3 regions of the Ancylobacter sp. TW_SC_1 genome follow, and region 1 is predicted to be linked to each of the others. Evidence: riboswitches for the same ligand, from Rfam matches in the RefSeq annotation. Region 1 holds a riboswitch; each other region holds the start of a gene.
The links. A riboswitch is a leader RNA that binds a small molecule or an ion and turns the genes downstream of it on or off. The one in region 1 is predicted to bind cobalamin.
Positions count from the first base shown of each region.

Region 1 (9,935 bases):
GGGCCGAGGCCGACCACGAAGAGCTTGCCCGTGGAGGAGCCGGGGACGGGACGATCCGTGTTGGCGTTCATTCGCGTGGCCCCCAGCCGGGCACCAGCACGATGGCGAAATAGGGCGCCGGCCCGTCGGCGCGCGCCTCCAGCCTTTCGCACTGGCTGCCGTTCATCGTGCCGCGCTCGACATAGAGCGCGCGCGCCAGCTTGCCGGCGGTGGCCAGCGCGCGGCGGATCTTCGGCAGGTTGCGGCCGACCTTCATGATCACCGCCGCATCCGCCTCGGCCAGCCGCCGCGTCAGCTCGGCCTCGCTGAGCGTGCCGGGCAGCACGCTGAGCACGTCGTCGCCCTGGGCGATGGGGGCGCCGGCCTGCGACCAGCAGCCGGACATGCCGGTGACGCCGGCGACGACCTCGGTGCTGTAGCGATGGGAGAGCCGGACATGCAGGTGCATGTAGGAACCGTAGAACAGCGGATCGCCTTCCGACAGTACCGCCACCGTCCGCCCGGCATCGAGATGCGCCGCCACCGCCTGCGCCGAGGCGTCGTAGAAGCCGGTGATGGCGTCCTTGTAGGGCGCCTCGTCCTTCGGCAGCTCGGTGGTCACGGGATAGCCGAGCGGCAGTTCCTGCGCTCCCGCGCGGAAATGCCCGCAGGCGATGGCGCGGGCATGGCTGGCATTGCCGAGCTTGGAGAAATAGGCGACGACGTCGGCCTCGCCGAGCGCGCGCACCGCCTTCAGCGTCATCAGTTCGGGATCGCCCGGCCCGACGCCGACGCCGATCAGGCGGCCGCAGGAATCTCCGCTCATAGGCCCGGCCTCGCCAGCGCGTTCACCGCCGCCGCCGCCATGGCGCTGCCGCCCAGCCGCCCGCGCACCACCAGCCACGGCACGCCGTGGTCGCCCGACGCCAGCGCGTCCTTGGATTCGGCCGCGCCGACGAAGCCGACCGGAATGCCGAGAATGGCGGCGGGCCGGGGCGCGCCGGCATCCAGCATTTCCAGCAGGCGGAACAGCGCGGTCGGCGCGTTGCCGATGGCCACCACCGCCCCCTCCATCCGGTCGCGCCACAGTTCCAGCGCGGCGGCCGAGCGCGTGGTGCCGAGCCGTTCGGCGAGCTCCGGCACGGCCGGATCGCGCAGCGTGCAGATCACCTCGTTGTTTGCCGGCAGCCGGGCGCGGGTGACGCCATGCGCCACCATCTGCGCGTCGCACAGGATCGGCGCCCCGGCGTTCAGGGCGTTGCGGGCGGCGCGCACCAGATCGGGGGAGAAGTCGATGGCGAAGGCGGATTCCACCAGCCCGCAGGCATGGATCATGCGCACCGCCACATCCGCCTCCTCCAGCGTGAAGCGGCCGAGATCGGCCTCCTCGCGGATGATGGCGAAGGAGCGCTCATAGATCGCGTTGCCGTCGCGCACGTAATCGAACGGGATGGACACTCAGGCCAAGTCCTTCATCGTGAAGTCGCCTTCTGTAGATGGTCACGCGCGGCCTCGGGAAGCCGCGCCACCGGCACGACGCGCACGGGAACATCGCGCGGCGTGCCTTCGACCACGAGACCCGCCCCTTCGTCCAGCCCCACGATGGTCAGCGCCGCGCGGGCGGGGTGCGCGCAGCCCTTCACGCAGCCCGAAACGTGCAGCGTGCCGCGCGTCACCAGCGGCGCCAGAGCGGCGGCCAGCGCATGCGTCCCGATCCGCGCCGAGGCGCAGGCCGGCTGCCCGGCGCAGGCGAAGACGCGGCGGCGCGGATCGGCGGCATCGGTGATGAAGCCGAGCGCGGCCGCCCGTTCGCGCAGGCTTTCCGCCGCTGCCTGCGCCAGGCCGACGGCGAGCAGCGCCCGCCCGGCGGCGGGCTCGACATGGCGCGCGCCGGCGGCGCGGGCGGCGTCGGCGAGCTTCTCCAGCATCGCCGCCGCGACCTGCCCGAAGGCGAGGCCCAGCCCGAGCGCAAAGGAGCCGTCGGCAAGGCGATGCAGCCCCACCGGATCGACGCCCGGGCCGCATCCGCCGGAGGGCGCGTCGAGGCCGAAGGCGGCGCGCAGCCCCTCGCCCCCCTCCTCGGCCAGCAGGTCCGGCATGCGCGCGGTGTCGCCCCGCGCCGCCAGCGCCTGCAGCAGTGCCACCACGACCGCCGCGATCCGTTCCGGCGCGGCCTCGCCGCAGGGGATTCCGGCGAGCACGACCAGCAGCAGCCCGTCGTCGCCGGCCGTCACGCCGATATCCGCCTTCAGCCCGCCGAGCCGGAACGTGCCGCCGCCATCGACGACGACCGACACTTTCGGCGCCAGGCGCGGCACGAGGCCGGCGGCGGCGTCGCAAATCGTCCGCGCCAGCGGGCGCGGGTCGAAACGCTGTGCCGGATCGAGCCCCGCCAGCGCGCTCACCTCGACCGGGAAGCCCTGCGGCACCGCTATGCCGAGTGCGGCCACCGCCGCCGGCAGGCGCGGCGCGCTCGCCTCGCTGAGGCCGCGCAATTGCAGCTTGCCGCGCGCCGTCACCTCGACAATGCCGTTGCCGAATTCACGCGCCAGCCGCGCCAGACCGGCGAGCTGGTCGAGTGTCAGAGGATCGAGCGGCTGGAGGCGGGCCAGCAACCCGTCGCCGGTACGCATCGGCTGCGGCAGCGAGGGGCAGGCGCCGCGCCGCACCGGCCCCGTCCAAGGCTGCGCGGGGGCGCTCATTCCGCCGCCTCCCCGGCGAGAAGCGCGAGATCGGCGCCGACATCGTTGCGACGGGGGTGCCACAGCCCCTTCTCCCGCGCGCCCTCGAAACGGGCGGCGACGAAGCGCGCCGCCTCGGGCGACGCCTGCATGAGGAAGGCGCGCACTCGCGCGTCGCCGACATAGGCGGCGTGCAGCGCGTCGATCAGGTGGCCGGGCACCGCCCGCGTCGCCTCAGCGAAGCCGATCAGCCGGTCTACCGTCTCGGCGATTTCCGCCGCGCCGCGCGGGCCGTGGCGCAGCAGGCCGTCAATGTAGCGCGGGCTGGTGCGCCCGCGCACGATACGGGCGATCGCCTGGTCGAGCGGGCGGGCGATCGGCCGCGCCGGATCGGAGGTGTCGAGCACCACGAGATCGGGCGCGCGCCCGAGATTTTCCGCCGCCGCCGCGAAGCCGCCGATGAAGGCAAGGTCGGCGTCGCCTTCCAGCAGGTCGCGGCCGGGATCATCCGTGCCGTGCACGAGCAGTTCCGCCGATGCGACGCGCGCGGCGAACGCGGCACCGGCCTCCTGCGCCATGCCCTCCGCGCCGCCATAGGCATGGGAGGCGCTGGCGAGATAGGCGGCGCCCAGCGCGGCACGCTCGATCTTGCCGGACCGCGCGTCGAGCCCGGCGCCATAGGCCCCCGGCGCGGTGCCGAAGATGCGCGCGGCATGCTCGCCCGCCGCGCGCAGCGGGTTCTCGTCATCCGTCTCCTCGCGCCGCGCCACCGCGCGCAGGGCGGCGTCGATAAGCGCGATCTGCGCCGGGAACAGGTCGCGGAACAGCCCCGATATGCGGAAGGTGACGTCGACGCGCGGGCGCCCCAGCGCGGCCGGCGGCAGCACCTCGATGCCGGTGACGCGGCCGGTGGCCGGGTCCCAGGTCGGGCGCGCGCCGATCAGCGCCAGCCCCTGCGCGATCTCCTCGCCGCCGGTGCGCAGCGTGGCGCTGCCCCACAGGTCCAGCACCAGCGAACGCGGCCAGTCGCCATGCGCCTGGGCATAGGCGCGCAGCACCTCCTCCGCCGCCATCCGGCCGAGGTCCATGGCGGTCGGCGTCGGCAGCGCGCGCGGATCGCTGGCGAACAGGTTGCGGCCCGTCGGCATCACGTCGCCGCGCCCGCGCCCCGGCGCGCCGGAGGGACCCGCCGCGACCCGCCGCCCGTCGAGCGCGGCGAGAAGCCCGTCGCGCTCGGCATCGCCGCAGGCGCCGCGACCATAGACGTGGAAGCCGTCCTTGAGCCGCATCTCCTTGATGTCGCACAGGAAGGCGTCGATCTGCTTCAGCGCCTCGTCGGGCTCCGCGCCGGCCTCGAGGCCGGCGTCGCGGGCAAGGCCGGTGCGCGTCGCCTCCTCGACGATGAGGCGGGCAAGGCGCTCGCGCCGGCGGCGGTCGAGCCCGTCGGCCTGCGCATATTCGTCGACGAGGCGCTCCAGCTCGGCCGCCTCGCCGGCGAGCCCGGCCTCCACGGTGGGCGGCGGCAGATGGCCGAGCGTCACCGCCGCGATGCGCCGCTTGGCCTGCGCCGCCTCGCCGGGATTGGAGACGATGAAGGGATAGACGACCGGCAGACTGCCGAGCAGCAGCTCGGGGAAGCAGCAGCGTGTGAGCGCCACATGCTTGCCCGGCAGCCATTCCAGCGTGCCATGCGCGCCCATATGGACGAGAGCGTTGGCCTCGCGTTGCAGCCACAGCCCGAAGGCGAGCAGCGCGTGGCGCGGCGGCAACGCCGGGTCATGATACTGCGCCCGCCGCTCGGCCCGTGAGCCGCGATCCGGCGCGAGGGCGACGGTAACATTGCCGAAGGCGCGGGCGTGGAAGCGGAACGCGCCGTCGATGGCGTCCGGGTCGTCCTCCGGCGCGCCCCAGGCGGCGGCGACCGCCGCGACGGCGTCGGGCGGGAGGGTGGCGAGCCATGCGCGGTAGTCCGCGAGGGAGAGGGTCGCTTGATCGCCGTCCTGCCCGGCCTTCACGGCCGTCATCCCGGCCGAAGGCAAAGCCGCAGAGCCGGGATCGTCGACCAGGCCGGAACCGCCCGGTGCAGCAACGCGCGCCGCGAGCCCGGATCGGCCCCTGGTCGTCCGGGATGACGACGACGCCTGATGCGCTCCTCTCACCCCGGCCGGGAGAGGGAGCCGACCCTGTACCGCCTCCAGCAATGCCCGCTCATCGCCCGGCGCGCCCTCCACCCGGTAGCCGGCCGCCGCCATGTCCTCCATGAGCGCCAGCACGCTCGCCGGCACGTCGAGCCCCACCGCCCAGCCGGTGCGGCCGGGGGCGCCGGCATAGTCGGGCATCAGTACGGTGATCCGGCGGTCGCGGCGCGCGGTGGCGCGCAGGCGCACCAGCGATGCCACCCTTTCCGCCACCTGCGCCACCCGGTCCGGCTCGGGCCGGTTCACCAGCGCGGCGAAGCCGGGCACGGCGGGGGTCTCCTGCGGCGCCTTGAAGGAGAGCGCGCCGGCCAGCACCCGCCCGTCGAGTTCCGGCAGCACCACATGCATGGCGAGGTCGGCGCTGGTCAGCCCGCGCACGCCTTCCGCCCACGCCTCGCGCTTCGTCGTGGCGACGATGGCCTGCAGCACCGGCACGCCCGGCCCGTCGAGCACGGTCGCCTCCCCGGGATCTGCGGCGGCGAAGGCGGTGAGCGTGACGATCGCCGCCGGCGCCATCTGCTCCAGCGCCTCCTTGAGGAAGGCGATAGAGCAAGGCTCCTTGAGGCTCGCGACGAAGATCGGGCACGGCCGCAGCCCCCGCGCGGCCAGCGCGACGCACAGCGCGTCCACCGGCGCGGTGTCGGCCGCCAGCGCCATGGAGCGGTAGAAGATGACGGGGATGGCGGCCCCATCGCAGGGAGCCTCGCCCGGTCCCTCATGAAATCCCGCCAGCGGCACGGGTGCAGGCTCTGCCGCCTCCAGATCCCGCCCGGCATGGCCGGCCAGCCGCCGCAGCAGCGCGCGCATGTTGGCCGGCCCGCCGGCGCGGAAATAGCCGAGCAGGCCGTCCAGCTCGTGCGCCGGAAGCGTCGACGCCTCGGCGAGGCGCGGGTCGTCACGGTCCTCGCCCGGCAGGACGGCGAGCGCGAAGCCCCGCGCCCGCGCTTGCGCGCTCAGCCGGTCGACGCCGTAGCGCCACCAGTCGAGCCCGCCGAGCAGCCGCACCACCACGATGCGGGCATGGACGGCGACGCTGTCGATCCACAGATCGACCGACATCGGGTGCCGCAGGTCGCGCAGATTGGCGAGGCGCAGGCTCGGAAGGTCCGCCCCGCCCCGTGCCATCATCGCTTCCTGCGCCCGCGCGAGCGCCCCGAGGTCGCTGTCGGCGAAGGACACCACCACCACCTCGCCCGGCGTCTGGCCGAGATCGACCGGCTCGACGAGGTCGTCGAGGCTGGTGGAGGTGGTGGTGAGGATGTGCATCGGGTGGGCCTTCCCTCAAGCCGTCATCCCGGCCCGCGGTGCAGCCGCTGAGCCGGGATCGTGCGCCGGAAAGGACGAACGCGATCCCGGATGCGGCCTCTGGCCGTTGCGGGATGACAACATGTGGAAAAGCTCCTCACGCCGTCTCCAGCGCCCCCGTCAGGATCGCCTCCACCTTCGCCCGGTCGAGCCCCTTGAGGCCGATGGCGACGAGGCGGCCGATGCGCGGCCCGGCGCCCCAGGGGCGGTCGAAATGATGCGCGACGTTCGGGCCGACCGCCTGCACGAGCAGACGCATCGGCTTGCCGGCGACGGGCAGGAAGCCCTTCACGCGGAGCACCTCCGCCTCTTCCGCCGCGCGGGCGACACGGGCGGCGAACTCGGCGGGATCGGCGATCTCCGGGATCTCGACGACGAAGCTGTCGAAATCGTCGTGGTCGTGCTCGGCCTCGTCGTCGTGATGCGTCCGGCGGTTCTCGATGTCGTTCTCGGTGCCGATGCCGAGACCCATCAGCAGGACCGGGTCGATGCGCCCCCCGGTAACGCTCACCACCTGCACGCCCTTGGGCAGCTCGGCATCGAGCGCGGCGCGGGCACGCACGGCGCCCTCCGTGTCGATGAGATCGCCCTTGGTCAGGATGACGAGGTCGGCGCAGGCGATCTGGTCGTCGAACACTTCCTCGATCGGGTCGTCATGGTCGAGCGAGGCGTCGGCGGCGCGCTGCGCGCTCAGCGCGTCATGGTCATGGGCGACGCGGCCCGAGGCCAGCGCCTCGCCGTCGACCACCGCGACGACGCCGTCCACCGTCACCCGGCTCCTGATCGCCGGCCAGTGGAAGGCCTGCACCAGCGGCTTGGGCAGAGCGAGGCCGGAGGTCTCGATCAGGATGTGGTCGACCTTCGGCACACGCGAGAGAATGGCGTCGAGCGCCGGCACGAAATCATCGGCGACGGTGCAGCAGATGCAGCCATTGGCCAGCTCGACGATGTTCTCCTCCGGGCAGGTATCGATGCCACATCCCCTGAGGATCTCGCCGTCGATGCCGACATCGCCGAACTCGTTGACGATCACCGCGAGGCGCTTGCCCCGCGCGGTCTCCAGCACATGGCGGATCAGCGTCGTCTTGCCGGAGCCGAGAAAGCCGGTGACGATGGTGCACGGCACCCGGTCGAGAGGGGTCGGTTCGGCAACGGACATGCGGCGTCTCCACGAAAACCACTAGAATCGCGGGATGCACCGGTCGCGGACGGGATTCCGCGCGAGGCCGCGAACGGGATTCGCAGCTCTGCCTGACTGCCGGGCACCCCGCCGGCACGCACGACCGGACCGTCGGCAGGTCTCCTGGCTCGCGGGTCGCCGCCTCGTCGCCGCCTTCCCGGAGCGTATCTCCAGTGGCTTTCGGCGCAGGCTCGCCGCTTACAGTTGCGGGGGCAGCCGCGGAATTGGAGCGCCCGAAGCGCCCCGCACCGCATTCCCTCTTCGTCCCTCCCAGGGGAGGAAACCGTCGATCGCGGCCACTAAAGGAGCCTTGCCGGGGATTGTCAAACGCCTGATTGGAGGTCGCCGTTGCGGCCCGGCGATTGCCGGCTATAGTCCGCCATGTCGTCGGTTCCCGTGACACGCACGGGACGCAAGACGGGAACGCGGTGGGGCCGAAGCCTTCTCGAAGGCCGACGCCGAACCCGCGGCTGCCCCCGCAACTGTGAGCGGCGAGCCCTTCTCCATCGGCCACTGGCGGCGACGCCGGGAAGGCGGAGAAAGGGCCGTGACCCGCGAGCCAGGAGACCGGCCGTCGACACGAACCGCAACGGTCCTCGGGTGGAGGGCCAAAGGAGAACGTTATGACGACCCTCAACAGCCGCGACGCGGCTGCCCCGCACGACTCCACCGCCTCGCGCGCGGTGCAGATCACCTTCGCCGCCCTTCTCGGCGTCTTCGTGCTCGGCGGCGTGGGCTTCTCCCATATCAGCGCCGTGCACAACGCGACGCACGACGTGCGCCACGCCAACGCCTTCCCCTGCCACTGAACGCGAGGGGAACCGCGCCATGTTGCTTTTCAGGACGATTCTGTTCGTCGCCGCGCTCGCCGGCATCGGCACCGGGCTTGTCGGCTCGGCGATCCATGTCTTCACCACCGTGCCGCTGATCCTCCAGGCCGAGACCTTCGAGGGCGGCGAGGACGCGCCGGCCGAGGCCGTCGCGCACGACCACGCGGATGCGACCGCCGCCCATTCCCACGCGCACGACGCCGAGGAATGGGGTCCGGCGGACGGCGTCGAGCGCAACGCCTACACGATCCTCGCCACCGTGCTCACCGCCTTCGGCTTCGGCCTGCTGCTGGTCGCCGCCAGCGAGCTCGCCGGCGGGCTCAAGGGATGGCATCAGGGCATCCCCTGGGGTCTGGCGGGCTTCGCCGTGTTCACGCTGGCGCCCGGCCTCGGCCTGCCGCCGGAACTGCCGGCCATGCCGGCCGCCGATCTCGCCGCCCGCCAGCTCTGGTGGATCGGCACGGCGGTGGCGACCGCCGGCGGCCTCGCGCTGATCGTGTTCGGGCGCTCGCCGCTGTTCGCCGTCCTCGGCGTCGCGCTGATCGTGGCGCCGCATCTCGTCGGCGCGCCGCAGCCGGAAAGCCACGACAGCCCGATCCCGGAGGCGCTGCACCACAGCTTTGTCGTCGCCAGCGTGGCGGCCAGCTTCGTGTTCTGGGTGCTGCTCGGCGGCCTCGCCGGCTGGCTGCGCCCGCGCCTCGGCGCGGCGGCGGGCTGAGGCGTGAGCCTGACCCTCGTCCTCGGCGGCGCCCGCTCGGGCAAGAGCCGGCACGCCGAGGAACGGGTCGAGCGCCATGCCCCGCCATGGAGCTATCTCGCGACCGCGCAGGCCTATGACGAGGAGATGGTGGAGCGCATCGCGCTCCACCGCGCGCGGCGCGGTGCCGGCTGGGAAACGCGCGACGCCCCGCACGACCTCGCCGGCGCGCTCAAGAACCTCCCGGCCGGGCGGCCGGTGCTGGTCGACTGCCTCACCCTGTGGCTGACCAACCGCATGCTGGCGCAGGCCGACGTGGCGGCGGAATCGGCCGCGCTGGTCGAGGCGCTCGCCGGCCGCGACGGGCCGGTCGTCGCGGTGTCGAACGAGGTCGGGCTCGGCATCGTGCCCGACAACGCGCTGGCCCGCCGCTTCCGCGACGCGCAGGGCCGGCTCAACCAGATGATCGCCGCGCGGGCCGACACCGTGATCTTCATGGTGGCCGGCCTGCCGATGACCGTGAAAGGACCGGCGACGTGACCGATATCTCGCCCGAGGAGGCCGCCCGCCATCGCGCCAAGATGGAAAAGCGCAAGGCCGTGCAGGACGCGGAAGTGGCGGAAAAGACCGTCGAGAAGGGCCTGCTGATCGTCCACACCGGCGCCGGCAAGGGCAAGTCCACCGCCGCCTTCGGGCTCGCCTTGCGCGTGCTCGGGCATGGCGGAAACGTCGGCGTCGTGCAGTTCATCAAGGGGGCGTGGCAGTCGGGCGAGCGCGCGGCGCTGGAGAGCTTCGGCGCGCGGGTCGACTGGCACTCCATGGGCGAGGGCTTCACCTGGGAGACGCAGGACCTCGAGCGCGACATCGCCGCCGCCCGAAGAGCGTGGGACAAGGCCCGCGCGATGATGAACGACCCGGCCATCGGGCTGCTCATCCTCGACGAGCTGAACATCGCCCTGCGCTATGATTATCTGCCGCTCGACGAGGTGGTGGACACGCTCAAGGCCCGCCGCGAGGGGCTGCACGTCGTCGTCACCGGCCGCAACGCCAAGCCGGCGCTCATCG
Region 1 covers NZ_CM166365.1:2,110,352-2,120,286, reverse strand. The annotation lists gene AC1PZ7_RS09750 (precorrin-3B C(17)-methyltransferase) at 1-71, opposite strand, end outside; gene AC1PZ7_RS09745 (precorrin-2 C(20)-methyltransferase) at 68-805, opposite strand; gene AC1PZ7_RS09740 (precorrin-8X methylmutase) at 802-1,437, opposite strand; gene cobG (precorrin-3B synthase) at 1,452-2,681, opposite strand; gene cobN (cobaltochelatase subunit CobN) at 2,678-6,124, opposite strand; gene cobW (cobalamin biosynthesis protein CobW) at 6,261-7,322, opposite strand; cobalamin riboswitch at 7,440-7,646, opposite strand; cobalamin riboswitch at 7,715-7,933, shown strand; gene AC1PZ7_RS09720 (CbtB domain-containing protein) at 7,967-8,152, shown strand; gene AC1PZ7_RS09715 (CbtA family protein) at 8,172-8,891, shown strand; gene cobU (bifunctional adenosylcobinamide kinase/adenosylcobinamide-phosphate guanylyltransferase) at 8,895-9,410, shown strand; gene cobO (cob(I)yrinic acid a,c-diamide adenosyltransferase) at 9,407-9,935, shown strand, end outside.

Region 2 (9,935 bases), 1.8 Mb from region 1:
ATCGGCTTCGTCAATTACGGACGCGGCCACCTTACCGATTCCGGCCGGCGGGCCGCCGAATTCGCCGATGGCGACCTGTGGGTGTGCGACCCGGCGACGCCCTTCGCCATCCAGTTCCGCAACGATTTCGAGCTGCTGCTGCTGCAGGTGCCGCGCGAGCGGCTGGCCGGCCGGCTCGGCCGCGCCTCCACCGTGCCGACCCTGGTGCTCGGCGAATCGGTCTCGGCGACGGCGGCGCGCCCGATGATGCGGACGCTGGCGGCGAATTTCGCCGTCATGGAGGATGGCGACCTGATGGCCGCCGAGGCCGCCGTGGTCGAGCTGGTGCTCTCGGCGCTGCTCGCCGAGGCGCGGCCGGAGGAGGACACCGCCACCCAGGTGCAGGCCGCGCATTTCGCCCGCGTCTGCACGCAGATCGAGGCGCGCCTGCGCGAGCCGGAGCTGTCGGTCGCCGACATCGCCAAGGCGGAGGGGCTGTCGGCGCGCTACATCCAGCGCCTGTTCGAGGGGCAGGACCGTTCGTTCTCCGACTATGTCCGCCACCGCCGGCTGGAGCAGTGCCGGCGCGACCTCGTCAACCCGCAGCACGCCGACCGCTCCATCGCCGAGATCGGCTTCCGCTGGGGCTTTTCCGATCAGGCGCATTTCAGCCGGGTGTTCAGCGGCGCCTACGGCATCTCGCCGCGCGACTTCCGCAAGTCGTCGGGCTCGACGGTGGCGACGCGCTGGACGCGCGGGCGGCCGATGCATTCGGGGGTGCGCCCCTCGCGGCCGGCGCCGGCCGCCGCGCACCTGCCGCCGGAGAACGAGGAGGGCGCGCCGAGGGTGGCGCCGCCGCGCCCCTCGGAGCCCGGCGAGCCGGGACACCATCACCTGCCGGTGTCGCGCGAGAGCGTGCACTGGGGCTATCTCTCGCGCAGCATCGCGCCGGTGCTGCGCGTGCGCTCGGGCGCGCTCGTCACGATCGAGACGCTGACCCAGCACGCCTATGACGACCATGAGCGGATGATCCGCGGCGACGCCGGCGCCGAGGACGTGTTTCACTGGAGCCGCGACTACAAGGCGGTGGACCGGCGCGGCGCCGGGCCGATGAACGCCAGCATCTTCGGGCGCGGGGCGGGCGAGGGTTTCGGCGTGCACATCTGCACCGGGCCGATCTTCGTGCACGGGGCCGAGCCGGGCGACGTGCTGGAGGTGCAGATCCTGCGGCTCAAGCCGCGCCCCTGCGCCAATCCCGCCCATGCCGGCTTCGCCTTCGGCTCCAACGTGGCGGCGGCCTGGGGCTTCCACCACGACGACATTCTCGACGAGCCGCGCAAGCGCGAGGTCATCACCATCTACCGCACCGACGCCGCTGGCGAGAGCGGCTATGCCGAGGCGGTGTATTCCTATCACTGGGCGCCGCAGACCGACCCGTTCGGCGTGGTCCACGAGACCATCGACTATCCCGGCGTGCCGGTGGACCATACCCGCATCGCGAAGCGGCACGGCGTGCTGAAGGGCGCGCGCATTCCGGTGCGTCCGCATTTCGGCTTCATCGCGGTGGCGCCGCGCGAGACCGACATCGTCGATTCCGTGCCGCCGGGCTATTTCGGCGGCAATGTCGACAACTGGCGGGCCGGGCAGGGCGCTTCGGTCTATCTGCCGGTCACGGTGCCGGGCGCGCTGCTCTCGGTCGGCGACCCGCATCTGGCGCAGGGCGACGGCGAGATCAGCGGCACCGCGCTGGAATGCTCGCTCACCGGCGACATCCGCCTCGTGCTGCACAAGCGCGGCGAGACCGAGAAAGCCTATCTCAACGGCCTCGGCGCGCCGCTGATCGAGACGCCCGACGCCTGGCTGCTGCACGGCTTCAGCTACACCAACTATCTGCGCGAGCTCGGCCGCAACGCGCAGTCGGAAGTGTTCAAGCGCTCCTCGCTGAGCCGGGCGCTGCGCGGCGCCTTCCGCGCCACGCGAAAATTCCTCATGGAGCGCTACGGGCTCGACGAGGACGAGGCGATCTCGCTGATGTCGGTCGCCGTGGATTTCGGGGTGACGCAGGTGGCGGACGGCAATTGGGGCGTCCATGCCAAGGTCGCCAAGGCGATCTTCGAGCCTGAGGGCTGAGCCGGGCCGGGCGTGCCGGAGCCGTGTTCTTCCCGATGACGGCGGGCGCCGTTTGGCCTAGGGCAAGGTGTCCAATGGCGCGGGCCGGCGTTTGGCGGGAAAAGGCCGCCGCGCCCGACGCCGGGCTCGATGGTGGCACCTGATGAGGCATGCAGCGCCGCTCGCGGCGGTCTTTCTCGCTCTCTCGGCTCTCGTCTCCGGCGCGCCGGCGGGGGAGACGCCGCCGGCCGACGATGCGGCGCTGACGGCGCTTGGCGAGACGCTGTTCTTCGACACCGACCTCTCGCGCAACCGCACCCAGTCCTGCGGCACCTGCCACGACCCCGCGCACGGCTTCGCCGATCCGCGCGGCGGGCCGGTCTCGCTCGGCGATGACGGCGTCTCGCACGGCGTGCGCAACGCGCCGAGCGCGAGCTATGCCGCCTCCATCCCGCGCTTCGGCAAGGATGCCAAGGGCAATCCCGTCGGCGGGCAGTTCTGGGACGGGCGCGCGGCGACGCTGGCCGAGCAGGCCGGCCAGCCGCTGCTCAACCCGGTCGAGATGGCGATGCCGGACAAGGCCAGCGTCGTCGCCCGGCTGAAGGAGAAGCCGGCCTATGTCGAGGCCTTCCGCGCCCGGTTCGGACCCGACGTGTTCGGCGACGACGAACGCGCCTTCGCCGCCCTCGCCGAGGCGCTGGCCGCCTATGAGCGCAGCCCGGCCGTCTCGCCGTTCGATTCCCGATATGACCGCTACCTGCGCGGCGACTACACGATGACGCCGCAGGAAGAGCTGGGGCGGGTGCTGTTCTTCTCCAACCAGTTCACCAATTGCGGCCAGTGCCACAAGCTGACGCCCAACGGCGGCGCCGGGGAGACGTTCTCCAATTACCGCTTCCACAATATCGGCACGCCGGCCAATGCCGCGCTGAAGGTGCCGGTCGACCGTGGCCTGCGCGCCCGCAAGGACATCGGGGGCAAGCGCCATGACGGGCAGTTCCGGGTGCCGGGCCTGCGCAATGTGGCGGTGACGGGCCCCTACATGCACAACGGCGTCTTCAAGGATCTGAAGACCGTCATCCTCTTCTACAACAAGTACAATTCCTCGGCCCCCGCGCGGCAGATCAACCCCGAGACCGGCGCCGTGTGGGACAGGCCGGAGGTCGCCGGAACGCTGTCGCTGAAGGAGCTGGAGAGCGGCCCGGCGCTCGACGACCGGCGCATCGACGCGCTGGTCGCCTTCCTCAGGACGCTGACCGACGCGCGCTACGAGCCGCTGCTGGAGACGCCCGCCGCGCCGTGACGGCTGCGGATAGCGCCTTGCGATTGCTTGACAGGGAAGGCCTTCCGGCGCGTGGTAGCCGCGCACATGGTGTCCGGGTGGGAAACCGCCCGGATGAAATGGGAATGGGGAAGGGCCTGCCGGCCCCAAGCCCCAACCGCCCCCGCGACTGTGAGCGGCGAGCGGCCTTCCATCATGCCACTGGACCCGACCCGAAAGGGGAGTGACCGGGAAGGCGGAAGGCGCGCAGCGACCCGCGAGTCAGGAGACCGGCCATGCGCACAGGTCCAACCGCACGCCGTCGGGTGAGACGGCACAGGAGAACCCCATGCATATCGAGCCCGGCCTCGTGGCCGAAGGAAAGATCTGGCTGAGCTATGTGACGGCCGCCGGCGCCGGCGCCTACACGCTCAAGCTCGCCGCCGACGCGGTGCGCGAGCGCGGCGCCGTCTCGCTGGTGGCGCGCAGCATCGCCACGACGGCGCTGGTCTTCGCCTTCTTCGAGCTGCTGCCGCACCATCCCGTCGGCGTGTCCGAGGTGCATCTCATCCTCGGCTCGACGCTGTTCCTGATCTTCGGCGTCGCGCCGGCCGCCATCGGCCTCGCCGCCGGCCTCGCCATACAGGGCGTGTTCTTCGCGCCGTTCGACCTGCCGCAATACGGCATGAACGTCACCACGCTGCTGGTGCCGCTGTTCGCGCTGACCGCGCTGGCGAGCCGCGTCATCGCGCCGAACACCCCCTATGTGGAGCTGAAGTACCGCCAGGCGCTGGCGCTCTCGACCACCTATCAGGCGGGCATCGTCGTGTGGGTGGCGTTCTGGGCGTTCTACGGCCATGGCTTCACGGTGGACAACGCGCAGTCCATCGCCTCCTTCGGCGCCGCCTACATGCTCGTCATCATCGTCGAGCCGCTGGTCGACCTCGCCGTGCTGGCGGCGGCCAAGGCGCTCAACGGCCTCAAGGGCAGCCCGATCTTCGAGCGCCGGCTCTACCACACGGCGTGATGCCGATTCTTCCGGGGTGCCGCCACGGCGGCTCCCCGGCGTCCTCTCAGGCCCTGAGCATGCCCGGCACTATGTGGTGGACGAACACCGCCAGCTGACCGGCGATCCACAGCACGGCGGTGACGTCGCGGGCGTCGAGCCCGCCTCCCGACATGTCGAGAAAGCCGGATACGGCCTCCAGGCCGAGCGCGGCGACGCCGGCCATGAAGACCGCCCCCGCCAGCGCGCCGATGGCGAAGGTCAGCGCGAACTGCGCCAGCGGGTGCAGCGTCATGTCGGTCACGGCCGTCTCTCCTGCGATGGCGGAATCTTCATGTCAGGCACAGCCCTTCCCACGCGGCGGCGGGCAGCAGCGCGCTGGCGGCGGCGAGCGCGATGAGCGCCAGCCCGGCGGCGATGCGGATCCTCGGGAGGAAGGCGAGCCGGCGCAGCGAGGCGACGCCGAGCGTGGTCGCCGTCACGGCGGGCAGCGTGCCGAGCCCGAAGCCGGCCATGACGGTGGCGCCGCCGCCGCCCGAGCCGGTGAGCATGGCGTAGAACAGCGCGCCATAGACCATGCCGCAGGGCAGCAGGCCCCAGGCCGCGCCGGCGACCAGCGGCCCGGCATAGCCGCCCGCCAGCGCCAGCCTTCCGGGATGGCGCGCCAGCCGGGCGATTGGCCCGGTCAGCCGGTCGACGACGGTCAGCGGCGGGGCGAGGCCGAGCATCGACAGGCCGATCCAGCCCAGCGCCGCCGCCGCCGCCCAGCGCATCACGAGATGCGCGGCCGCGTGGTTGAAGGCGCCGTAGAATTCCGAGCCGACGGCGCCGAGAAACGTGCCGGCCAGCACATAGGAGGCGATGCGCCCGATCTGGCTGACCAGCAGCACGCTCGCCTGCCGGGCACGGCCGCCTTGCGGATCGAAGGCGAAGACGAGGCCGGAGGCGATGCCCCCGCACATGCCGGCGCAGTGCAGGCTGCTGGCGAGGCCGAGCAGGAGGCCGCCGACGAAGGAGAGGTCGGTCATCGCGTCGCTCAGCTGCCGGCCGGGCCGTCTTCCGGCTCGCGGCTCGATTCCACCGCCACCATCATCATGGTGCAGATCATCACCGGCACGGCCGCCAGCGCGGCGTAGAACGCCACCTCGATGCCGACCGCCAGACAGCCGAGCACCAGCAGCAGCAGGGCATTCACCGCCGTCATCGGCAGGCTCTCGGCGGAGAAGAAGCCGGCCGCGAAGCCGAGCCCGCGCCGCGCCAGCGCGCGCGGCGAGAACGAGGGCATGGCGTCCGGCAGGGCAAGCCGGCCGAGCGTTCGGTCGAAGGCGAACAGGGCCAAGGTCACGGCGATGGTGAGAAGCGCGACGAAGGGCAGGAGCGCCAGCCCGACCACCGGGCGCAGGAAGCGCGCCACCGTCCTTGCCCGTCCGGCCAGTTGTTCGCGCTGCCGCCCGATGCGGCGGGCGAGGACGAAGAAGCCGAACAGGGCGAGCAGCGCGCCGACCCCGGCGGCCAGCCCCGGCCATCCGCCGAGATAGAAGCCGAGCGCGCCGACAAGCGCGAGGTTGAGGAGGAAGGGCAGTACGCGCGGCAGGTCGATGCCGGCGGCCCCGCTTCCGGCCGCCGTGCCCGGGATGGCGGCATCATCGTGAACGGACAGGGTCATCGGGTGGCCTCGTGGAATCATTGTCGAGCAGGATGCGGACGGCGGCGCCGTCGAGGTCGTCATACTGGCCGGCGCGCAGCGTCCAGAAGAAGCCGGCGAGGCCGAAGCCGCCGAGCGCCAGGGCGATGGGGACGAGGAAGAGGAGGGCGTCCATCAGGGCCTCCGCGCCACGGGCTCGCCGGCGCGCAGCGCGTTGAGCGTGACGGTGAGCGAGCTTGCCGCCATGGCGATGGCCGCGCCGAGCGGCGAGACGAGGCCGAGGATCGCCACCGGGATGAGGGCGATGTTGTAGAGCGCGGCGAGGGCGAGGTTCTGGTGGATCACCCGGCGCGCCCGCCGTCCGGCCCGCCAGGCGTGGGTAAGGGCGGCGAGGTCGCCGCCCGGCAGCACGATGTCGGCGGCGCTCTGGCTGGCCGGCGCGCCATGGGTGAAGCCGGCGCTGACATGGGCGGCGGCGAGCGCCGGCGCATCGTTGAGCCCGTCGCCGACCATCAGCACGCGCCGCCCCCCGGCGCGCCACGCGACCAGCCGGGCGAGCTTGTCGCCGGGCCGCAGGCCGCCTTCCGCCCGCTCGACGCCGAGCTCCCCGGCAACCCGCCGGACCACCGCCGGGCGGTCGCCGGAGAGGATGGCGCAGGCCATGCCGGCGCGGCGGAAGGCGGCGATGACGGCGGCGGCTTCCGGGCGCGGCGCATCCTCGAAGGTGAAGCGCACGGGGGCATGGGCGGGGCGCGCGAGCCAGATCTCGCTGGCCGCGTCCTCGCCGTCCGCCACACCGCAGAACGCGGCGCGGCCGAGCCGCACCTCGCCCGCCGGGGTGAGGGCGCGGAGGCCCTCGCCCGGCACTTCCTCGCAGCCGGCGCGCGGCGCGGCCTGCGGGCAGGCGGCATGGAGCGCCCGCGCCGCCGGGTGGGGGCTGGCGGCGGCCAGCGCGGCGGCGAGGCGGAGCGCCTCGGGGTCCTCGGGAATCGCCGTGAGGCGCGGCTCGCCGCGCGTCAGCGTGCCGGTCTTGTCGAAGGCGACGAGGTCGATGGCGGCGAGCCGCTCCAGCGCGTCACCCGCGCGCAGCAGCACGCCGCGCCGGAGCAGCGCGCCGGTCGCCACCACCTGCACCGCCGGCACCGCGAGGCCGATGGCGCAGGGGCAGGCGATGATGAGCACACTCACCGCGTTGAGCAGCGCCGCCGCGAAGCCGGCGTCGGCGAGCAGCCACCAGCCGAGCAGCGTCGCCAGCGCGGCGGCGTGGACGAGCGGCGTCCAGATGCGCGCCACGCGGTCGGCGAGCGTCACCGCCGGCCCGCGCGTGCGCTCGGCCGCCTCGACCAGCCGCACGATCTCGGCGAGATGACTGTCCTCGACGCCGGCGCTGGCCCGCAGGCGCAGCGGCGCGGCGCCGTTGACGCTGCCGGCCAGAACCCGCGCGCCGGGGCCGACGGAGACCGGCAGGCTCTCGCCGGTGACGATGGCGACGTCGAGCGAGGAGCGGCCCGCGACGACGAAGCCGTCCACCGGCACGCGCTCGCCGGGCGCTACCTGCACGATCATGCCGGGCACGACCCGGTGCGCGGGCAGCACCTCGATGCCGCCATCGGCGCGGCAGATGGCGGCGCCGTGCGCCTTGAGCATCAGCAGCCGCTCGACCGCGCCGCGCGAGCGGGCCCGCACGCGGAAGTCCAGATAGCGCCCGATCAGCAGCACGAAGAGCAGCGCCGCCGCGCTGTCGAAATAGACGTCCCGCCCGTGCCGGGCGAGCTCGATGACGCTGATCGCGGTGGTCAGCAGCAGGCCGAGGGCGATCGGCACGTCGATATTGGTGCGCCCGGCGCGCACGGCACGGAGTGCCGAGCGGAAGAACGGACGCCCCGCCACGGCGACCGCCGGCAGCGTCACCAGCCCGGCCAGCCACTGGAACAGATGCTGGGTGGCGGCGGCCATGTCCTGCGCCTGCCCGGCCCAGACGGCGAGCGAGAGCATCATCACATTGGACGCGGCGAAGCCGGCAATGGCGAGCGCGCGCAGCAGCTCGCGCCCCGTCGCCTCGTCGATGCGCGACAGATGCGCGGGATCGAAGGGGGCGACCTTGTAGCCCAGCGCCTCGACCGAGCGCGCGAGCGCGTCGGCATGGCCGGCCTCGCCGCGCCATTCGACGCTGAGGCGGCGCAGGCTGAGATTGAGCCGCGCCTGCGTCACCGCCGGGTCGGCATGGAGCCGGTCCTCGATGGCGGCGATGCAGGCGGCGCAATGGGCGCCGTCGACGACGAGGTTGAGGCGCTGGTGGCCGGCCTCCTCGCCCTGCGGCTCGACGAAGCCGGCGATGGAGCGCATGTCCGCCGTGGCCGCGAGGACGCCCGGCAGGTCGCCGGCACAGGCGAGGCTCACGGCAGGACCTCCACCATCTCGATGCGCTCGACCCGCTCGCCGCCCTTGACCAGCGTCAGCCGGATCGCCCAGTCGCCGGCCAGCGGCAGCTTGAGGTCTGCGGTGTAGGCGCCGTCCGCCCGGCGCTCGAAATCGACCGGCAGGAGCTGGGGAAAGCGCGTCGTGCGCTCGGCGGTGGCGATCAACCGCTCCGGCTCCAGCGCGCCGCCGCCGGCCTCGCGCAGGATGAGCGTCAGCCGCCCCGCCAGCGGGCCGGTCGGCGTGAAGGCGAGGCGCGACGACCAGCCGGGATCGTGCACCGGCGCATGCGAGGCGGCCGGCGTCCGGGGATCGGTGACGAGCCCGGTGAAGCTGCGGTTGGCGAGCAGCACGAACCACAGCTGCAGGCAGGCAAGGGCGACGAAGAACAGCACGAAGCAGGCCGGGATCCACAGGTCGCGGCGCGGCGCGGCGTCCGTCCGGGGATCGCTCACCGTTCCGGCCCCCAGAAATAGGTGGCGACGCGTCCCAGCTCCTCGCCGCTGGCGGGGTCGGTCAGCACCACCTCGATGTCGGCGCGGCCCTGCGGCGCGGCCCGGCGCGGCAGGCTGATCAGCAGCCGTTCGTCGAGGCTGCGGCCGGCGCCGATCGAGGCGCGCAGCGCGCGCGCCGGGGCGCCCCCTTGCGTGCCGAGGCGCAGCTCGGCCCCCTCCAGCCCCTCGACATGGAGGGCGACCGCGTCCAACCCGCCGCGGCGATGGGCGAGGCGCAGCGCGTAGTCGTTGCGCACCGAGCCGTCGGAGAGCTGCACGAAGGGCGGGTTGCGCTGCGGCTCGACATGGGCGGTGACATCCGCCAGCGTCGCCATGCCGTAGCCCGACAGGCCGAGCGCGAACAGCGCGGCAAGGCCGAAGGCGAGCGCCTTGGGCCGCAGCCATGCGAGGCGCGGCGCGGCGAAGCCCGGGCGTCGCAGCGCGTCCTCGACATCGAAGCGGATCAGCCCGGCGGGCCGGTCGAGCCGGGCCATCACCTCGTTGCAGGCGTCGATGCACAGGCCGCAGCCGATGCAGCCCATCTGCAGGCCGCGGCGGATGTCGACGCCGGTCGGGCAGACGGTGACGCAGCGCGTGCAGTCGATGCAGTCGCCGCGCACCTCGCCGGAGTAGCTCGCGGCCTCGCGGGTCAGGGCCGCGAGCCCCGTGCCGGCGAGACCGAGATCCGCGAGATCGGGACGCAGCGGCGTGCGCTTGCGGCCCCGCGGCTCGCCGCGTCCGTCCTGATAGGTGACGACGAGGCTCTGCGGATCGAGCAGCGCCGCCTGGAAGCGCGGCCACGGGCACATGTGCAGGCACACGCGCTCGCGGGCATAGGCGGCGAGCAGCCATGTGGTGCCGGTGAGCACGAGGATCGTCGCATAGGCCATGGCCGGCGCCCGCCCGCCCAGCACGAGACCGGGGAGTGTCGGGGCGTCGATGAAATAGGCGGTGAAGCCGAAGCCGGTGGCCAGCGCGATCAGCAGCCACGCCGCCGTGCGCAGGCGCCGCTCCATCGGCCCC
Region 2 covers NZ_CM166365.1:3,871,429-3,881,363, reverse strand. The annotation lists gene AC1PZ7_RS18285 (acetamidase/formamidase family protein) at 1-2,109, shown strand, start outside; gene AC1PZ7_RS18280 (cytochrome-c peroxidase) at 2,252-3,391, shown strand; cobalamin riboswitch at 3,442-3,662, shown strand; gene AC1PZ7_RS18275 (energy-coupling factor ABC transporter permease) at 3,699-4,376, shown strand; gene AC1PZ7_RS18270 (hypothetical protein) at 4,423-4,659, opposite strand; gene AC1PZ7_RS18265 (sulfite exporter TauE/SafE family protein) at 4,688-5,383, opposite strand; gene AC1PZ7_RS18260 (hypothetical protein) at 5,392-6,021, opposite strand; gene ccoS (cbb3-type cytochrome oxidase assembly protein CcoS) at 5,999-6,175, opposite strand; gene AC1PZ7_RS18250 (heavy metal translocating P-type ATPase) at 6,175-8,400, opposite strand; gene AC1PZ7_RS18245 (FixH family protein) at 8,397-8,873, opposite strand; gene ccoG (cytochrome c oxidase accessory protein CcoG) at 8,870-9,935, opposite strand, start outside.
Region 2: it holds a riboswitch for cobalamin, as region 1 does, so the genes downstream of both, AC1PZ7_RS18275 (energy-coupling factor ABC transporter permease) here and AC1PZ7_RS09720 (CbtB domain-containing protein) in region 1, are expected to answer to the same signal.

Region 3 (9,935 bases), 2.2 Mb from region 1:
CCGCGCGGACCACGCCGAAGGCGACGCCCAGCAGCGTGCCGCCGATCACCGCCCAGAAGGTGATCGCCAGCGTCACGCCGGCGCCCTTGAGCATGAACCAGAGGTCGCCCGGCGAAAAGCTGGTGTCGAACAGGGAGGAGAACATGGCGCGGCCTCCCTCAGTAGCGGAACAGGCGCCACGCCAGCAGGCGGGCGGAGACGGTGACGAACTTGGCGAGCAGGTAGTAGATCACGGCTGCCAGGGCGAAATACTCGAAGGTGCGGAAGGAGCGGACATTGAGCTCTTGGGTGACGCCGGTGAGGTCGTCATTGAGGCCGACGATGACGCCGAGCGAGGTCATCAGGATGGCCCAGACCATCTGGTTGGTGAGCGGATAGAACACGATGCGGAACATCTGCGGCATGACGATCAGCCGGAAGGCCTGGATCTGCCCCATGCCGAGCGAGCGGGCGGCGCGGACCTGGGTCTGCGGCACGGCGCGCAGGCCGCCGCGGAAGGTCTCGGCGAGATAGCCGGCATTGTTGAAGGTGATGCCGGCGAGCAGGGCGACGAAGCTGTCGAGATGGATGCCGAGCGAGCCGAGGCCGAAATAGGCCATGTAGATCTGGAACAGCGCCGGCGTGTTGCGCGCCAGCTCCACCCAGCTGGCGGCGGCGGCGCGCAGGGCGCGGTGGTTCGAGCTGGCGCCGACCGCGAGCAGGATGGCGAAGAACACGCCGAGCAGCATGGAGAGCGCGGCGATCTCCAGCGTCACCAGCGCGCCCCACAGCATGTCGGGCAGCGCACGGAACGCCGGCAGCCAGTGAAAGGTGTAGTTCATGGGTCGCTCGTCGCTCGGACCTTGCGGGCGGGTCTTGCCGTCAAATCGTGCTTGCAGGCGGGTCTTGCCGTCAAATCTTGCTTGCGGGTGGGCCCTGCAGGCAAATCTTGCAGTCAGGTCTTGAAGGCGCAGTCTGCAGCCGGATGCCGCAGCTTGATGTAGCAGCAGCGCCGGCAGTCGGGCACTGCCCGCGTCCTATCACGGACGTCTCCCGGCCGGGGCCGCGGGCGCGGGGCCGGGATCGCCGTGCGGAGCGCCGCCGCGCTCCCGGAGACGGCCTGGCGGCCGTTCCGGGACGACGTGGGCGGGGCGATCAGCGATAGACGCCGGGCACCGTCAGGTCGGGCGCCTCGCCAAGGCCGATCCACTTGTCGTAGAGCGCCTTGTAGCGGCCGGTGCGGACCTGCTGATTGACGAACAGATTCAGGTAGTTGATGAGGCCCTGCTCGTTGCGCAGGGCGATCAGCGCGACATAGTCGATGTCGTAGGGGGCATCGCCGCCCATCATCAGGCCCTTGTACTTGCCTTCCTTCACGATCGCCGCGGCGACGGTCGAGGTGACCACGGTGGCGTCGATCTGGCCCTGCGCCAGCGCCAGGAACACGTCCGCCTGGGTCTGGTAGCCGCGGAACGTCGTGCCATCCGCCCATTTCTTGACGTCGTTATCGAGCGCGATCGCCTCGAAGGTACCGGAGACCGAGCCGGTCTTCTTGCCCTTCAGGCTGGCGTAATCCTTGATCCCCAGGCCTTCCTTGGTGAGAACCACCATCTTGAAGGCGAAATAGGGAATGGTGAAGCCGGCGGTCTTGGCCCGCTCCAGCGTGTCGGAGGTCGAGGCGACGCCGACATCGACGCGGCCCGAGACCAGTGCGGGAATGCGGTCGGGGAACGGCGTCTCGACGATCTCCGCCTTCACGCCGAGCACCTTGGCGAGGTCGTTGCAGTAGTCGACATCAAAGCCGATCGGCTCGTTATTGGCGTCGCGCGACCCCATGGGCGGGAAGTCGAGCACGACGGCACAGCGCAGCGTGCCGGAGGCGATGATGTCGTCGAGCTTGTCCGCCTGCGCGGGCATGGCGGCGGCGAGCGTCAGCGCCGCAGCGGCCAGAATGCCGAATCCCTTAGCCATAACGGCTCTCCTCTGAAGGAAGTTGTTTCTCTGTTAGTGGCCGTCGGCGTCGGAAGTGCAGGCGCCGCCCGGCGACGAAGGGAGCTTCCAATTTTTGGATCCAAGTTTCAATATCCTTTTTTCAATATCCGTGCGAATTTGCCTCGAGATGCTCGGGCTCTGGCGTCGCGGGCAGTGAAACGGCAGGGTGCGCAACGAGTTCGTCGGCAGCGAATCGGCAGTGAAGCCGGTCGTCCGGGCCAGTCGGGAGGTGGGAAGATGAAGGTTAGGGCAACGGACATCGCGCAGATGGCGTCCGCCTCGGACGTCATCTTCGACGCGCTGCGCGAGGCGATCGCCAAGGGGGACATCTCCGAAGGCCAGACGCTGCGGCAGGATCACATTGCTCGCATGTTCAATGTCAGCCGGATTCCCGTGCGCGAGGCGCTGACCCGGTTGGAAGAACAGGGACTGGTGTCGACGCAGCGCTACCGCGGCGCCGTCGTCACCACCTTGTCGGCCGAGGAGATTCGCGAGATCTTCGAGTTCCGCGCGCTGCTGGAGCCGGAAGTGCTGCGCTATTCGGTCGAGCGCATTTCCGAGGAGGGGCTGGAGAACGCCAAGCGCTTCGCCCACGCCTTCTCGACCGAGACCGATTCCTCGCACTGGGGCGAGTTGAACCGGCGTTTCCACTACAGTCTCTATGAGGCGTCAGGGCGGCCCTATTACCTGCAGACCATCAGCGCCGCACTCGACCGGGTCGACCGTTATCTGCGGGCCCAGCTTGTGCTGACCGACGGCATGGCGCGGGCGCGGCGCGAGCACGAGGGCATCCTGCTCGCCTGCATCCGTCGCGATGCCGAGGAGGCGGCGCGTCTCACCCGGGAGCATATTCTCGGCGCCAGCGTCTCGCTGATCGACTTCCTGCAGCGCACGCGACCGGCGAACGACGTCGGCTCGCCGCGGAGCTGACCGTCGCACGTCGTCGGCCGGCCCTGGCCGACCGCGGGATACAAGGTGAAATGATCCGGAAACATTGAGACCTAAGCCGGCAATCTGCATGGGCGATACTGTGAATGTCCGGTCGGCGGGCCGAGCCCCTTGCCCCCATCTTGCCGCAACGTTCGTCGGCCGGGCGCCCCTAAGGGCGGATGATGGAGTGGGACGAGAAAGTCCCATCCATATATTGACGTCCATCAGTCTCCAAGCCACCATAGCTAGTAGTCACGGTGCCCCCGAATCGCGAGAGGGGGGGGCTAAGAGGGAAGCCGGTGCGATACCGGCGCTGCCCCCGCAACTGTAAGCGGCGAGCCCGCGTCCATTCAGCGTCACTGGGGCGAAAGCTCCGGGAAGGCCGGACAAAGGCGTTTGACCCGCGAGCCAGGAGACCTGCCGCGACTGCGATAACGTCCTCGGGCGGGGTGCCCCGGAGGAACGCTGTGGTGTGTGCCGCCGGGTGTCCGGCGTCCACGCGCCGCGCCGTTTCCGCTCGGCCCCTTCCCCATGCAACGGGGTTTGCAGCCGATGTCTCCCAGTCTCGAAACCGAACGCCCGGTGGTCCGGGTTCCCGCGTCGCATGCGCCATCGGCGTCCGCCGATCCCGCGACGCCCGGCTATCAGGTCATCCGCCGCAATGGCGGCGTGACCCCTTTCGACGCCTCGAAGATCGCCGTGGCCTTGACCAAGGCGTTTCTTGCCGTGGAGGGATCGAGCGCGGCCGCCTCGCGCCGCGTCCACGACGTCGTGGCGGGCCTGACGGAGCAGATCGTCGCCGGACTGACGCGCCGGGCGGATGCCGGGCGAACCTTCCACATTGAGGACATACAGGACCAGGTGGAACTCGCTTTGATGCGCAGCGAACACCACAAGGTGGCGCGCGCCTATGTGCTCTATCGCGAGGAGCGGGCGCGGGAGAGGGCGGCGGCGGAGGTCGCGCCCCTGCAGACGCCATCGCTCTCCATGACGACGGCGGATGGCGCGCGGGCGCCGCTCGACGCCGCCCGGCTGGAGGCGGTGGTGCGCGAGGCGACCGACGGGCTCGCCGACGTGTCGCCCGAGGCGATCCTGAGCGAGACCCGCCGCAACCTCTATGACGGCATCAGCGTCGACGAACTGGCGCTGGCGCCGATCCTCGCGGCGCGCACGTTGATCGAGCGTGAGCCGAACTACGCCAAGGTTTCCGCCCGGCTGCTGGGTGACAATCTGCGCCGCGAGGCGCTCAGCTTCATAGACGGCAGACCGGCGCAGGCGACGCAAGGAGAGATGGGCGAGCGCTATCCCGACTATTTCCGCGCCTATGTGACGCGGGGCATCGCCGAGGAACTGATCGACCCGGAGCTCGGCCGCTTCGACCTCGACCGGCTGGCAGCGGCGCTGCTTCCCGAGCGCGACCTGCTGTTCGACTATCTCGGCCTGCAGACGCTCTATGACCGCTATTTCCTGCACGCGCGCGGCACCCGCTTCGAGCTGCCGCAGGCCTTCTTCATGCGCGTCGCCATGGGGCTCGCCCTGCGCGAGGTCGACCGCGAGGCGCGGGCGATCGAGTTCTACCGTCTGCTGTCCTCCTTCGACTTCATGGCTTCGACGCCGACCCTGTTCAATGCCGGCACGCTGCGCCCGCAGCTCTCCTCCTGCTTCCTGACCACCGTGCCGGACGACCTCGACGGCATCTTCAAATCGATCAAGGACAATGCCCTGCTGGCCAAATATTCCGGCGGCCTCGGCAATGACTGGACGCGGGTCCGCGGCCTCGGCGCCCACATCAAGGGCACCAATGGCGAGAGCCAGGGCGTGGTGCCGTTCCTGAAGGTGGCCAACGACACCGCCATCGCGGTGAACCAGGGCGGCAAGCGCAAGGGCGCGGTCTGCGCCTATCTCGAGACCTGGCACGTCGACATCGAGGAATTCCTCGACCTCCGAAAGAACACCGGCGACGACCGCCGGCGCACCCACGACATGAACACCGCCAACTGGGTGCCGGACCTGTTCCTGCAGCGGGTCGAGGCCGACGGGCCGTGGACGCTGTTCTCGCCGGACGAGGCGCCGGATCTGCACGATCTCACCGGTTCCGCCTTCAAGGCGGCCTATGAGACCTATGAGGCGAAGGCCGCGCGCGGCGAGATGAAGGTGTCGAAGCAGCTGCGTGCGGTCGACCTGTGGCGGCGCATGCTGACCCTGCTGTTCGAGACGGGACACCCATGGATCACCTTCAAGGATCCCTGCAACATCCGCTCGCCGCAGCAGCATGCCGGCGTGGTGCACTCGTCCAACCTGTGCACCGAGATCACGCTGAACACGAGCGCCGACGAGGTGGCGGTGTGCAATCTCGGCTCGGTGAATCTTCTCGCCCATGTCACGGCGGACGGGCTCGACCAGAAGCGGCTCGCGTGCACGGTGACGACGGCGATGCGCATGCTCGACAACGTCATCGACATCAATTTCTACACCATTCCCGAGGCGCGGCGCTCGAATCTGCGCCACCGTCCGGTCGGGCTCGGCATCATGGGCTTCCAGGACGCACTGCAGGCGCTGCGCATCCCCTATGCCTCGGAAGATGCCGTGCGCTTCGCCGACGAGAGCATGGAGGCGGTGAGCTTCCACGCGATTTCCGCCTCCTGCGACCTCGCCGCCGAGCGCGGGCGCTATCCCTCCTTCGAGGGCTCGCTGTGGTCGAAGGGTGTCCTTCCCATCGATAGCCTCGAATTGCTGAGCGCCGCGCGCGGCGGGCTCGACCTCGACCGTTCCGCAACGCTCGACTGGGAGGCCCTGCGTGCGCGGGTGACGACCACAGGTCTGCGCAACTCCAACACCATGGCCATCGCGCCGACGGCGACGATCTCCAACATCTGCGGCGTGTCGCAGTCGATCGAGCCGGCCTACCAGAACCTCTTCGTCAAATCGAACATGTCCGGCGACTTCACCGTGGTGAACGCCGCACTGGTGCGCGACCTGAAGGCGCGTGGCCTGTGGGACGAGGTGATGGTTTCCGACCTCAAATATTACGACGGCAGCGTCGGCTCCATCGACCGCATCCCGGACGACCTCAAGGCGCTCTACGCCACGGCCTTCGAGATCGAGCCGTCCTGGCTGATCGAGGCGGCGGCGCGCCGGCAGAAATGGATCGACCAGGCGCAGTCGCTCAACCTCTATGTCGCCAACCCCTCGGGCCGCAGGCTCGACGAGACCTATCGGCTGGCGTGGAAGCGCGGCCTGAAGACCACCTATTATCTGCGCTCGCGCTCGGCGACCCATGTCGAGAAATCGACGCTGAAGGGCACCGACGGCAAGCTCAATGCGGTGTCGGCCGTTTTCGCGGCTGCCCCCATCAACCTGCCGGAGACCGCCTTCGGTCCGACCTGCGCCATCGACGATCCCGACTGCGAAGCCTGCCAGTGAGCGGAAACGAAGGAGACATGACCATGCTCGACTGGTCCGACACCAAGCCCGCCCCTGCCCCGATCCATCCCGCCTTCGCCCCGCCCGCCGTCGACGCGACCGGCCTCGGCGCCATCGAGCGCGGCGCCGCGCGCGTCACGGTGGACGCGAAGCGGATGATCAATGCCCGCGCCGACGTGAACCAGCTTCTGCCGCTCAAGTACAAATGGGCGTGGGAGAAATACCTCTCCGGCTGCAACAATCACTGGATGCCGACCGAGGTCTCCATGCAGGCCGACATCGCGCTGTGGAAGTCGCGCGACGGGCTCACTGAAGACGAGCGGCGCATGATCAAGCGCAATCTCGGCTTCTTCGCCGCCTCGGAATCGCTGGTGGCCAACAACATCGTGCTGGCGATCTACCGCCACCTCACCAATCCGGAATGCCGGCAGTACCTGCTACGCCAGGCCTTCGAGGAGGCGGTTCACACCCACACCTTCCAGTACATCGTCGAAAGCCTCGGCCTCGACGAGGGCGAACTGTTCAACATGTACCGCGAGGTGCCCTCGATCACCGACAAGGCGGCGTGGGCGCTGAAGCACACGCAGAGCCTCGACGATCCCGCCTTCGCCACCGGCACACCGGAGGCGGACCAGCAGTTCCTGCGCGACCTCGTCGCCTTCTACGTCGTGTTCGAGGGTATGTGGTTCTACACCGGCTTCGCGCAGATCCTGTCGCTCGGCCGGCGCAACAAGATGGTCGGCATCGCCGAGCAGTACCAGTACATCCTGCGCGACGAGAGCATCCACCTGAATTTCGGCATCGACGTGATCAACCAGATCAAGGCGGAGAATCCGCATCTGTGGACGCCCGCCTTCCAGGACGAGGTACGCTCCATGCTGAAGGATGCTGCCGAGCTGGAAGCCGCCTATGGGCGGGACACCATGCCGCGCGGCTTCCTCGGGCTGAACGCGGCGCTGTGCGAGCAATACATGCACGTCATCGCCAACCGCCGCTGCGCCCAGCTCGGGCTCGCCCCTGTCTTCGCCGAGGCCGAGAATCCTTTCCCCTGGATGAGCGAGGCGATGGACCTCAAGAAGGAGAAGAACTTCTTCGAGACCCGCGTCATCGAGTACCAGAACGGCGGCGCGCTGGCGTGGGACTGAGTGCGCGGCCGGCGGCGCCTCGGCGCCGCCGGCCCTCACCTCACGCCGGCACGTGCTCCCATTGCGGGAACGGGTCGGGCAGGTGCCGGAACGGCGCGGGATCGAACAGGGTCGGCTTGAGCGGGCCGACGAGGCAGGCGTCGAGCGCGGCGCGGATCGCCGCCTCGTCCATGTTCACACCGATGAAGACGAGTTCCTGCCGGCGGTCACCATAGCCCGGCGTCCAGTGCTGGCGTAGCCAGCTCCGCCAGTCCGGCTGCGTCGGCCAGTGCTCGGTCGGGATCGCCGCCCACCACTGGCCGATGGAGCCGGTGCGGCAGATGGCGCCGGCCAGCGACATCTCCCCGACCCGGCGCGGGCGGGTGGCCAGCCAGAACAGCCCCTTGGCACGGACGAGGCCGGGCCAGGTCTTGGCCAGAAAGGCGTTGAATCTCTCGGGATGGAACGGACGGCGGGCGCGGTAGACGAAGCTGGAGACGCCGTATTCCTCGGTTTCCGGCACATGGTCCTTGAAGCCGTTCAGCTCCTTGAACCAGGTCGGATGTTCATGGGCGGCCTCGAAATCGAAGCGGCCGGTGCCGAGAATGTCCTTCAGCGGCACATTGGCGTGGTCGGCCTCGATGATCAGCGCGTCGGGGTTGAGCGCCTTCACGACTGCGCGCACGTCGTTGCGGCGGGCGGGCGCGACGTCGGAGACCTTGTTGAGCACGACGACATCAGCGAACTCGATCTGGTCGGTGAGCAGGTCGACCAGCGTGCGGCTGTCCTCCTCGCCGGCCACCTCGCCACGGTCGCGCAGGAAGTCGCGGGAACCGAAATCCTTCAAGAGGTTCGCGGCATCCACCACCGTCACCATGGTATCGAGCCGGGCGACGTCCGACAGCGAGAAGCCGTCCTCGTCGCGGAACTCGAAAGTGGCGGCGACGGGCAGCGGCTCGGCGATGCCGGTGGATTCGATCAGCAGGTAGTCGAAGCGCCCTTCGCCGGCGAGGCGCTTGACCTCGGCGAGGAGGTCGTCGCGCAGGGTGCAGCAGATGCAGCCATTGGTCATTTCGACCAGCTTTTCCTCGGTCTGCGAGAGGTTCGCCCCGCCCGAGCGGACCAGCTCGGCGTCGATGTTCACCTCCGACATATCGTTGACGATCACCGCCACGCGCAACCCCTCGCGATTGGCCAGCACATGGTTGAGCAGGGTGGTCTTGCCCGCACCGAGAAAGCCGGAAAGCACCGTTGCCGGAAGGCGTGTGTCGGACATCTGTGCGCGCTCCATTCGTTAAATGATACAATATATCATTTGCACGGTGCGGCCTGCCGGATCAAGTCCGGCGTGAGGAAGGGGCGTCCGGGCGGAGCCCCTTCCCCTGTTCAGCGCGCGATGGCGACCGGCCGATGGTCCGGATCGACCGCCACCATGACGAAGGCGCCGGTGCCGCAGAGCCGGCGCGCGCCGGTGGCGATGTCTTCCGACCACAGCCGGGCCTCGACGGTCATCGAGCTGCGGCCGGTCTCGGCGCGCCAGGCGTCGACCTCGGCCACCTCGCCGGGGCGGAGCGGGCTCACGAAGTCGACGCGCCGCGAGGAGGCCATCACCACCGCCCGGCGCGCGTGCCGCGTCGCCACCACGAAGGCGGCCTTGGCCATCATGGCGAGCGCGCTGCCGCCATAGAGGCTGCCGTAATGGTTGGTCTGCTCCGGCATCACGAGATCCGCCATGCGCAACCCGCCCTCGCCCGGCAGGTCCTGCGCGGGACGCTGCGGCAAGGCGCCCGGCGTGCCGACGGCTACCATGTTGAAGACACCGCATGTGCAGCGCCGCCGCTCGCCGGTCAGCGCAGCTTCCGCGATCATCTCGACCTCGACGCCGAGCGAGCGCCGCCCGACCCGCATCACCCGCCCGGTCAGCTCGACGATCTCGCCCAGATGCGCCGGCGCGACGAAGTCGATGCGCTCACAGGAGGCGGTGACGACGTCGCATCGAGCGTGCCGGGCCGCCGCGATGAAGGCGACACGGTCCATATGGGCGAGGCCGGCACCCCCGAACAGGGTGCCGTGATGGTTGGTGGCGCCGGGGAAGACGATGTCGACGAGACGCGTCACTCCCTGGCTTGTCTCGCCGCTCATTCGGCAGCCTGCGCGAGCTTTTCACGCAGGCGATGCGCCGCCGCGACCATGTTCGCGAGGGCAGGGCGCACCTCTTCCCACCTGCGCGTCTTCAGCCCGCAATCGGGATTGACCCAGATCTGCTCCGGCGCCAGGCGCTGCGTCGCCCTGACCAGCAGATCGGCCATCTCCTCGACCGGCGGCACGCGGGGCGAGTGGATGTCGTAGACGCCGGGGCCGATCTCGTTGGGGTAGCGGTAGGACACGAAGGCGTCGAGCAGCTCCATCTTCGAGCGCGAAGTCTCGATGGAGATGACGTCCGCGTCCATCGCGGCGATGGCGGCGATGATGTCGTTGAACTCCGAG
Region 3 covers NZ_CM166365.1:4,701,839-4,711,773, reverse strand. The annotation lists gene AC1PZ7_RS22315 (amino acid ABC transporter permease) at 1-133, opposite strand, end outside; gene AC1PZ7_RS22310 (amino acid ABC transporter permease) at 159-821, opposite strand; gene AC1PZ7_RS22305 (ABC transporter substrate-binding protein) at 1,135-1,950, opposite strand; gene AC1PZ7_RS22300 (GntR family transcriptional regulator) at 2,209-2,901, shown strand; cobalamin riboswitch at 3,140-3,340, shown strand; gene AC1PZ7_RS22295 (ribonucleoside-diphosphate reductase subunit alpha) at 3,454-6,324, shown strand; gene AC1PZ7_RS22290 (ribonucleotide-diphosphate reductase subunit beta) at 6,348-7,469, shown strand; gene zigA (zinc metallochaperone GTPase ZigA) at 7,510-8,724, opposite strand; gene AC1PZ7_RS22280 (acyl-CoA thioesterase) at 8,835-9,590, opposite strand; gene metE (5-methyltetrahydropteroyltriglutamate--homocysteine S-methyltransferase) at 9,587-9,935, opposite strand, start outside.
Region 3: it holds a riboswitch for cobalamin, as region 1 does, so the genes downstream of both, AC1PZ7_RS22295 (ribonucleoside-diphosphate reductase subunit alpha) here and AC1PZ7_RS09720 (CbtB domain-containing protein) in region 1, are expected to answer to the same signal.